2 regions of the Blastococcus sp. SYSU DS0973 genome follow, and region 2 is predicted to be linked to the other one. Evidence: riboswitches for the same ligand, from Rfam matches in the RefSeq annotation. Region 2 holds a riboswitch; the other holds the start of a gene.

Region 1 (4,401 bases), on a different contig from region 2:
TGCAGTCGGCCGGGCTGCTCTTCTTCGCCTTCGCCGGCTACGCCCGCATCGCCACCATGGGCGAGGAGGTCCGCGACCCCGCCCGCACCATCCCCCGCGCCATCCCGCTGGCGCTGGGCATCGCGGTCGCCGTCTACGCCATCGTCGCGGGAACGCTGCTGCTCGTCCTCGGGCCGGTCGGGATCGCCGGAACGGCCACCCCGCTCGCCGACGCCGTCGCGGCCGGGAGCTGGGCGTGGGCCGCACCGGTCGTCCGGATCGCGGCCTCCGCCGCCGCGCTCGGGGCTCTGCTCGGGCTGGTCGCCGGGGTGGGCCGGACGTCGCTGGCGATGGCGCGGACCGGCGACCTCCCGCGCGCGCTGGCCACGGTGCACCCACGCCACCGCGTGCCGCACCGCGCGGAGCTGGCGCTGGGCACGGTGGTGTGCGCGCTGGTGCTCACCGTCGACCTGCGCGCGGTCATCGGGTTCTCGTCGTTCGGCGTGCTGCTGTACTACGTCGTCGCCAACGTCGCCGCCTTCACCCAGGCGGCCGGCCACCGGCGCTGGCCGCGGGGCGTGCAGGTGGCCGGTGTCGTCGGTTGCCTGGCGCTGGCGGCGACCCTGCCGTGGCCGTCGGTGCTGGCCGGAACGGGCACGCTGGCCGCCGGAGTGCTGTACCGGGCGGTCCGGCTGCGGACGTCAGGTCCGGGCTCCACGGCGCACGACCGCGCGTAGCGGCCGCGGGTAGGTCAGACTCCGGACGTGACCGTGGACGAGCACTCCTCCAGCCACCGCACCGCGGCCATCTGGTCCTACCAGGGGCACGGTGTCCACGCCGCTCCGGGCGTGCACGAGTACGCGGTCGAACTGGTGCAACAGGCACTGCCCGAGGGCGGCCGGATCCTCGAGGTCGGTGCCGGCTGCGGAGCACTGGCGTGCCGGATGCGCGAGGCCGGGTTCGACGTCGTGCCCACCGACCTCGACCCGCCGCACGACTGGATCCACCGGCTGGACCTCGACGACCCGGTGTGGACCGAGGAGACCCGCGGCCCCTTCGACATGGTCGTGTGCGTCGAGACGCTCGAGCACGTCGAGAACCCGCGGAAGGTGCTCCGCTCGATCCGGTCGCTGCTCCGGCCCGGCGACCGGCTGGTCGTCAGCACGCCGAACATCACCCATCCGCACTCCCGGCTGAAGATGTTCCTCCGGGGGGCGCCGTTCATCTTCGGGCCGAAGCACTACCACCAGCCCGGCCACATCTCGATCCTCCCCGACTGGATGCTCGTCGAGCACGTCCGGCTGGCCGGCTTCACCGACGTCACCGTGACCACCGGCGGCAGCACCTGGTACGAGGGCCCCCGGCGCCTGGCCCACCGCGTGGAGACGGCGCTGCTGGCGGCCATCGGCCTGCGGCACCGGGCCGACTCGGGCGAGGGCATCTGCACGTTCGTCACCGCCGTCGCCGTCTGACGGACCGGCATGCGGGGCCGGACGCCCACGCACGACCCGGCGGCCACCGGCGTGGCGAGCGTCTCCTGCCGAAGGCGGCAGGAGACGCTCGCCGGTGGTCAGCCGGCGGTCCGGAAGGCCACGTGCGGGTGGTCCATGTGGTTGGCGGTGGGCGATCCCCGGTCCGCCATGCCCTGCCACGCCCAACCGGTCCACGAGGCGGCGATCCGCTGCTGCCAGATCACGTAGTCGACGCCGAACCGCGCGGCGTTGTCGACGACGTACTGGGCGATCGCGTCACCGGCGGCGCGGTCGTCGTAGACCATGAAGTCCGCGGCACGGTCCTGCGCCGGGCTGTGGCCGGGCCGGGTGAGGACCGTCGGGATGCCGAACCGCTCGGCGACCTCCTGGACGGCGGGCCGCACGTGGGGGGCCCACACGTCGTACGCGGCAGGAGCCGCAGCCGGCCGCTCCGCCCGGCTTGCCCGCGGCACCGGCGCGTCCACGACGGCGGCCGGGCCGCCCCCGCCGCTGAGGGCGAGACGCTGACCGACCCGCAGGACGTTCGCGTTGGGACCGATCACCTGCAGGTTGAGGGCGTGCAGCTGCTGCCAGGTGGTGCCGTGGCGGGCGGCGATGCTGCCCACCGTGTCCCCTGCCTGCACGGTGTACGAGCCCGCAGCCGTGCTCGGAGCGGCCTCCACCGGTGCGGAGCCGCCGATGGACAGCGCCTGCCCGACGCGCAGGACGTTCGGGTTCGCGCCGATGGTGGCGCGGTTGACGTCGTAGACGGTCTGCCACGAGGTGCCGTGGGCGGCCGCCAGGGAGCTCAGCGTGTCACCGGGCTGCACCGTGTGCTCACCGGTGTGGGCCGCGGCGGAAGCCAGGCCGGTGAAGGAGAGGGCCGATGCTGCCGCGAGCACTGCCGCGGGGCGTGCCACGACGGCCACGGCCGACGTGCGGGCGGCACGGTGCCGCCCCTGGGAGCGATTGCGCATGGGGATGTGAGCCTCTCGCCGCCTGCGGGGTTAGCTGTCGGGTTCGGGCGAGAGCTGCCCGGCCGCGGATCACGGCTTCACCCCAGGGCCTGACGGCCCGGTCCTGCGAGAGTGGGTCCCCCGCGCCTGCCCATCGTCTCGATGTAGCCGGGTGGCGGGGGCAGGTTCGGCGGTACGCCATCCGGTTCCGCCGATCGGCGGACATGGGGCACCGTAGGCAGAGCGGGAGGGGCGGCAGGAGTCCATGCCCGGCTTTTCCCGGGACCCACCGTGGCGGCGGACGCAGGGTGACCGGACGTGCGCACAGAGCGGAACGATTGCGGCCGGAACGGGCCGCAGCCCTCGACGGCGACGGCTCGGGCGGTCCCGACCCTGGCCGGTGCAGACGGCGGCCGGCAGCCGGTGGTCCAACCCCGGGTGACCGGCACCCGGCCAGCGCTCGACGCCGGCGGCGAACCGGTCGGCGGACGTTCCGCCGGCCTCCCGGACTGCCGATGACACAGGCATGCGCACCAGCCACGCCGCCACCGCGATCGCTGCCTTCGCCGCCGGCCTGACCGCCGCGGCGGCCCTGCGCCGTCGTGCCGGCCATCGCGAGAACGTGACCACCACTGCCGCCGCCCCCTCGGCCGCCCGGGCGCCGGGGCACGACGCCGTCGTCCTGCCCTTCGCCCGCCCGGTCCTGGCCGGGCCGGTGCCCACGCAGCCGGGGTCGCCGGCTCGCTGCGGAGAGAGCGGCGGCCGGACCAAGGCCGGTGCGCCGTGCGGGGCCCGGACCACCATCGGCGGGCGCTGCCACCACCACCCGATCGCCGCCTGAGCCCCGCGGCGGCGTCCCACCTGGTCGGTGCGAGGGAGGATGGCGCCATGGACATCCTGAGCAGCCGTATGCTGCTGCGACCGTCCGATCCGCAGCGGTCGCAGTCGTTCTACCGAGACGTCCTGGGCCTGGCGGTCCATCGCGAGTTCGGACCCCCAGAGCATCCGGGGGTCGTCTTCTTCCTGGGCAACGGGCTGCTGGAGGTCTCCGGTCGGTCGGCGGACAGCCCGAAGGGGCTCGCGCTGTGGCTGCAGGTCCGCGACGTCGCCGCCGAACACCGCCGTCTCACGTCGGCCGACGTGACGGTCACGCAGCCGCCCCGGCTCGAGCCATGGGGGCTGGTCGAGATGTGGATCGAGGATCCGGACGGCGTCCGGATCGTCGTGGTGGAGGTTCCCGACGACCATCCCCTGCGCCGCGACCAGCGCTGAGCCGACGCGGACGCGGAGGGCACCGGTGGCCCGGCGCGCTGCTGGGCCACCGGCTCCGCCGGTAGCTATCTACCCAGGCCGGCGTCGCGGGCGCGGGCCACGGCAGAGGCACGGTCGGTCACGCCGAGTTTGGTGAAGATGCTCGACATGTGGTTGCGCACGGTCTTCTCCGACAGGAACAGCCGCCGGGCGATGTCGGCGTTCGTGCGACCTTCAGCGGCCAGTGTGAGCACCTGCCGCTCCCGGTCGGACAGTTCCGGCAGTGGCGGCAGCACCGCACCGGACCGGGCGGTGAAGAAGGCCATCACACGCGGAGCGATGCCGGCGCCGTAGACCATCTGTCCCCCGGCGACGGCGCGGACGGCCCGCTCGATCTCCTCCTGGCCCGCCCCCTTGAGCAGGTAACCCCAAGCGCCGGCGCGGATCGCGGCCAGCACCGTCTCGTCGGCCTCGATCATCGTGAGCACGAGCACCCGGGTGGCCGGCACCAGCTCCTGCAGGCGCTTCGTGACCTCGACTCCGGTGAGTCCCGGCATCTGCAGGTCGAGCAGGGCCACGTCGGGACGGGTCTCGACCACGGCGTCGACAACCGCGGGACCGTCGGCCGCTTCGGCGACGACGTCCACCCCGCTGTCCTGCAGGAGAACGCGCAGCCCCGCCCGGAAGGCGGGGTGGTCGTCGGCGACAACGACACGGATCACAGCTTCCCTCCCAACGGCAGG
Region 2 (4,401 bases):
AGGACGCACCCCGGCGCACACGTGGTGAACCTGTCCAGCGTCTTCGGCATCGTCGCCCCGGCCGGCCAGGCGGCCTACGCGGCCAGCAAGTTCGCCGTCCGGGGGTTCACCGAGGCGCTGCGGCACGAGCTGGCCGAGGACGGCATCGGCGTGACGGTGGTGCACCCCGGCGGCATCCGCACGCGCATCGCCGAGAGCGCCCGGACCGGCTCGGGCGTGTCGGTGGCGGAGTACGAGAAGGGGCGCAAGCAGTTCGCCAGGCTGCTCCGGATGCCGCCGGAGGACGCTGCCGCACAGATCGTCGCGGCAATCGAGCGTCGTCGTCCGCGGCTGCTGATCGGCTGGACCGCGAAGGTTCCCGACGTGCTGGTGCGGCTCGTGCCGGGCAGCTACTGGCGGCTGATCGCCCGTCGGGCGGCACCGGCGAAGCCGACGAGCTGACCGGTCGCGGCGCTCGGGGAGCGTTCCCCGAGGCGTCCCCGGATCAGCACCTGCAACGCCGGGAGCAACGCCCGATGGTGGTGGTCGACGAGGCGCTGGGTTGCGGCCGACCGGGGGAAGCTGCCGTCGTGGGCGCCGCAGGCCTGGGCGACGGCACCTCGGTTGCGCCGTCGTCCCGCCGGTGCGGTTGACTGCCTCGGTGTCGGCCGACCGTTCCGTCCCCCCGGAGTTCGTCCGCGCCCACACCCGGGCGGTGCGGCCCGAACTGGTGCCCGAGGTGGAGCTGCTGGTGGCCGCCGACGTCGTCGCCCTGTGGGAGGCCATGGAGACCGAGCATGGGCGCACCTCCACCGATCCGCCGTTCTGGGCGGCGGCCTGGCCGGGCGGCCAGGCGCTGGCGCGGTACGTGCTCGACCACCCCGACCTGGTCGCGGGGCGGGCGGTGCTGGATCTCGGCGCCGGCAGCGGGCTGGTCGCCGTGGCGGCGGTCCGTGCCGGGGCGACGTCCGTGCTCGCCAGCGACGTCGACCCCTTCGCGCTGACCGCCGTGATCGTGAACGCCGAGCGGAACGGAACGCCGGGCATCACGCCGGTGGGCGACGTGCTGGGCGCCGAACCGCCGGACGTGGCGGTGATCCTGGCCGGGGACGTCTGCTACGACCGCGAGATGACCGACCGGGTGCTGCCCTTCCTGGAGGCCGCACGTGCCCGCGGCGTGGAGGTGCTGGTCGGCGATCCGGGGCGTGTCTACCTCCCGGAGGACCGGCTGCAGTCCCTGGCCGCCTACGACGTGCCCGACACCGAACCGTCGCCAGGCCGGCCCGCACCGGTGCGCCGGACGACCGTCTGGCGGTTGCCCTGAGGGTCGCGTCATGTTCCTTTTCCCGGCGAGGGATTGTCACGAACGGATAACGCTGGATACCGTGGGTCCCGTCCGGCCGTTCGTTCTCCCCGCCCGGGGAGGTCCGCCGGGCGCCGCCGAGTCGCCCGCTGCCGTCGAGTTGCGGGCGAGCCGGGGACCCACCGCAGCACTGGGGTGAATCGCGCGCCGAGCACGTGGCGGCGCGGGTAGGGCCGCTTCCCGCCCGAATCCGTCAGCTAACCCGGTAGGCGGCACGACGGAAGAAACGGAGAGCCGCCGCATGGCGAGCCTGCGGGCCCACCCTGTACGGAACTGCAGCCGGTACGGGGCCTCGCGCGCGCCTTCCCCGCGCTGAGCGCCCGGGCGCACCGCCCGACCGCCGCTGCCACTCGACCACCCCGCAGCAGTCCGTGCAGCCTCCGCTGCCCCGCTGTGCCCTGCCCCTGGAGCAGTTCCTCCCCATGAAGATTCGCGCCACCTCGATCACCCGCGCCCTCCGGCCCGAGGGCGGACGTCGTCCCGTCGGCCGGGTCCGCCGTCCGGCGCTGCTGCTGGCCGTCGTCGCCGCCGGCGGGTTGATCGCCAACGTCGTCGTCACCGACGAGCCGACCGCGCAGGACGAGCCGCAACTGGCGTCGGTCAGCGTCGCCGAGCAGCTCGGGATCACCGCCGAGGCGCCCGCCGCCGACACGGTGGAGTCCGCCGTCGACAGCCTCGCCCCGCTGGCGGCGAGCCGCAGCGAGCGCGCCGCCGAGCGGGCTGCGGCCGCCGAGGCCCGGGCCGCCGCGGAGCAGGCCGAGCTCGACCGCCGGGCCGCCGAGGAGGCGGCCCGCATCGCGGCCGAGGAGGCCGCCCGCCGCGCGGCGGAGGAGGCCGCCCGTGCCGAGGCCGCCCGTGCCGAGGCCGCGCGCGCGGAGGCCGCGCGCGCGGAGGCGGCTCGTGCCGAGGCCGCCCGCGCCCAGGCAGCCGCCCCCGCTCCGGCGCGCGCGACCAGCGCCCCGGCGGCACCTGCCGCCCCTGCCGGGTCGTTCAAGCAGTACGCGATGAGCAAGGTCGGCAGCGCCGGCGAGTTCAGCTGCCTGGAGAGCCTGTGGGGCAAGGAGAGCGGCTGGAACCCCAACGCGCAGAACCCGACCAGCACCGCGTACGGCATCCCGCAGTTCCTCAACTCGACGTGGGCCGGGACGGGCATCGCCAAGACCTCCGACGGCTACCGGCAGATCGACGCCGGGCTGATCTACATCGAGAACCGCTACGGCTCGCCGTGCGGCGCGTGGTCGCACTCGCGGGCGACCGGCTGGTACTGAGCGGAGCTGGCTCCCCCGATCGCCCACCGACGAGATCGGCGATCTCGCCCCCTTCACGCACGTGATGGGGGCGAGATCGCCGATTTCGTCGTCTCCGGGCTCAGCCGAGGAGGCCGGCCTCGGCCTTGGCGGTGAGGGCGGTGCGGACGGCCGCGTCGACGGTCGCGGCGAAGGCGGGGTCGGTCTCCGCCCGGGCCGCGACGGCGTCGACCATCTCCGGCACCAGACCGGCGTCGACGGTCAGCACCAGCGTGCCCCCGGCCGCGAGGAAGCGGACGGCGCGCTCGCCCGGCGGGATGTCCGCCACTGCCTCGGCGGCACCGAGGTCGTCGGAGACGACCACCCCGTCGAAGTCCAGCCGGTCGCGGAGCAGGTCGGTGACGACGGCGCGGGAGAACGCGGCCTGCTCCTCCGGGTCGATTCGGGGATAGGTCGCCGACGACGTCATCACGAACGGGTCGGCCGCGGTGCGGGCGAGCGCATCGGCGAAGGCGGTGACCTGCTCGTCGCCGGCGGCGGTCACCGGGTCGACGACGTCGCTGGTGGTGTCGGTGTTCTCGGAGACCCGGCCCAGGCCGGGGAAGTGCTTGAACGTCGGGACGACGCCGTGCGAGGCCAGCCCGTCGGCCACCGTCGCGGCAGCGGCTGCCACCGCGGGACCGGCGCCGGCGTACTGCCGGCCGAACGCGCCGATCGGCGCGTTGCCCGCCTCGGTGCCCGGGGGGACGACGTCGGCCACCGGGGCGAGGTTGAGGTTCAGGCCGGCACCGGACATCGCGGCCCCCAGCCGGTCGGCGAGCGCACCCAGCTCGCCGGCCGGCAGCAAGCCCTGCTCCACCGCCGGCGGGAGCACGTCGAACCCGGAACCTTTGAGGGTCTGGACTGCGCCGCCCTCCTGGTCGGCGGCGATCCAGAGGCCGGGACCGGGCGCCGCCTCCTGCCAGGCGGCCGTGGTGGCGGCGAGCTCCGGTGCGGCCAGGGTGGTCCGGCCCTGCAGGAAGACCCCACCGACCCCCTCGCCGACGACGGCCGTGCCCGCGCCAAGCCCGTCCAGCGGAACGCCGGCCACGAACAGCTGCGACACCTGGGACCGGCGGTCCAGGCCGGCGAGCACGGCGTCCACGGACACGTCCGTCGACGTCCGCTCGGGCGATGGGGGAGTGGTGGTGGCCGTCGCGGGTCCGCCGCCGGAGAAGGAGGCCGGTCGGACGGGCGTGGAGGCGCAGCCGGTCAGCGCGGCGACGACGACGGTCGCGAGGACCAGGGACCGCGCCCGGTCCGGCCGTCGGATGGGTGCGGAACCCGCCCGGGACGTCGTCGTGCGGTGTGTGGACATCTCCCCGAGTGTTGCCCGGGCCGCCCCGGGAGCCGGGGAGGTGGTGGCCGTGTCGGAGTCGGGGGACCCTGAGCCGCTACCCGGGCGACGGAGGAGGAGATCCGGAACCGCACCGCCGACGGCTGACCGGGCACCGTCGGCCCGTCCTGCCTAGGGTCGGGGGGCAGGACAGCCGGAGGGGGAGCGATGACCGAGGCCGACGGCGACCGCACCGACCCGCAGAGCGGGATCGTAGGGCGGTCGATCGACGAGTTCGTGAGCCAGCTGCGGTTCTTCACCGACCGCGCCCGCACCCTGGCCGGCAGTGCGACGTCCCGGCTCCCGCTGCCGGCCCTGCCCAGTCCGCCCGGCGCGATGTCGGCCGCCCAGCTGCGCGCGATCATGGAGATGGTGACCGCGCAGCGCACCTCGATCGCGGCGATGCGGGCCCAGTTGGACGCCTTCGACCAGCAGCT

Evidence for each region. A riboswitch is a leader RNA that binds a small molecule or an ion and turns the genes downstream of it on or off. The one in region 2 is predicted to bind cyclic di-AMP.
Region 1: it holds a riboswitch for cyclic di-AMP, as region 2 does, so the genes downstream of both, ACI791_RS00850 (LysM peptidoglycan-binding domain-containing protein) here and ACI791_RS08260 (aggregation-promoting factor C-terminal-like domain-containing protein) in region 2, are expected to answer to the same signal.

What each region holds. Positions count from the first base shown of each region.
Region 1 covers NZ_JBJHAN010000001.1:169,728-174,128, forward strand. Annotated here, with positions in the region: gene ACI791_RS00840 (APC family permease) at 1-716, shown strand, start outside; gene ACI791_RS00845 (class I SAM-dependent methyltransferase) at 744-1,451, shown strand; gene ACI791_RS00850 (LysM peptidoglycan-binding domain-containing protein) at 1,550-2,428, opposite strand; cyclic di-AMP (ydaO/yuaA leader) riboswitch at 2,436-2,610, opposite strand; gene ACI791_RS00855 (hypothetical protein) at 2,934-3,248, shown strand; gene ACI791_RS00860 (VOC family protein) at 3,296-3,679, shown strand; gene ACI791_RS00865 (response regulator) at 3,745-4,380, opposite strand; gene ACI791_RS00870 (histidine kinase) at 4,377-4,401, opposite strand, start outside.
Region 2 covers NZ_JBJHAN010000003.1:315,573-319,973, reverse strand. Annotated here, with positions in the region: gene ACI791_RS08270 (SDR family NAD(P)-dependent oxidoreductase) at 1-441, shown strand, start outside; gene ACI791_RS08265 (class I SAM-dependent methyltransferase) at 641-1,303, shown strand; cyclic di-AMP (ydaO/yuaA leader) riboswitch at 1,423-1,570, shown strand; gene ACI791_RS08260 (aggregation-promoting factor C-terminal-like domain-containing protein) at 1,765-2,610, shown strand; gene ACI791_RS08255 (glycoside hydrolase family 3 N-terminal domain-containing protein) at 2,711-3,946, opposite strand; gene ACI791_RS08250 (hypothetical protein) at 4,133-4,401, shown strand, end outside.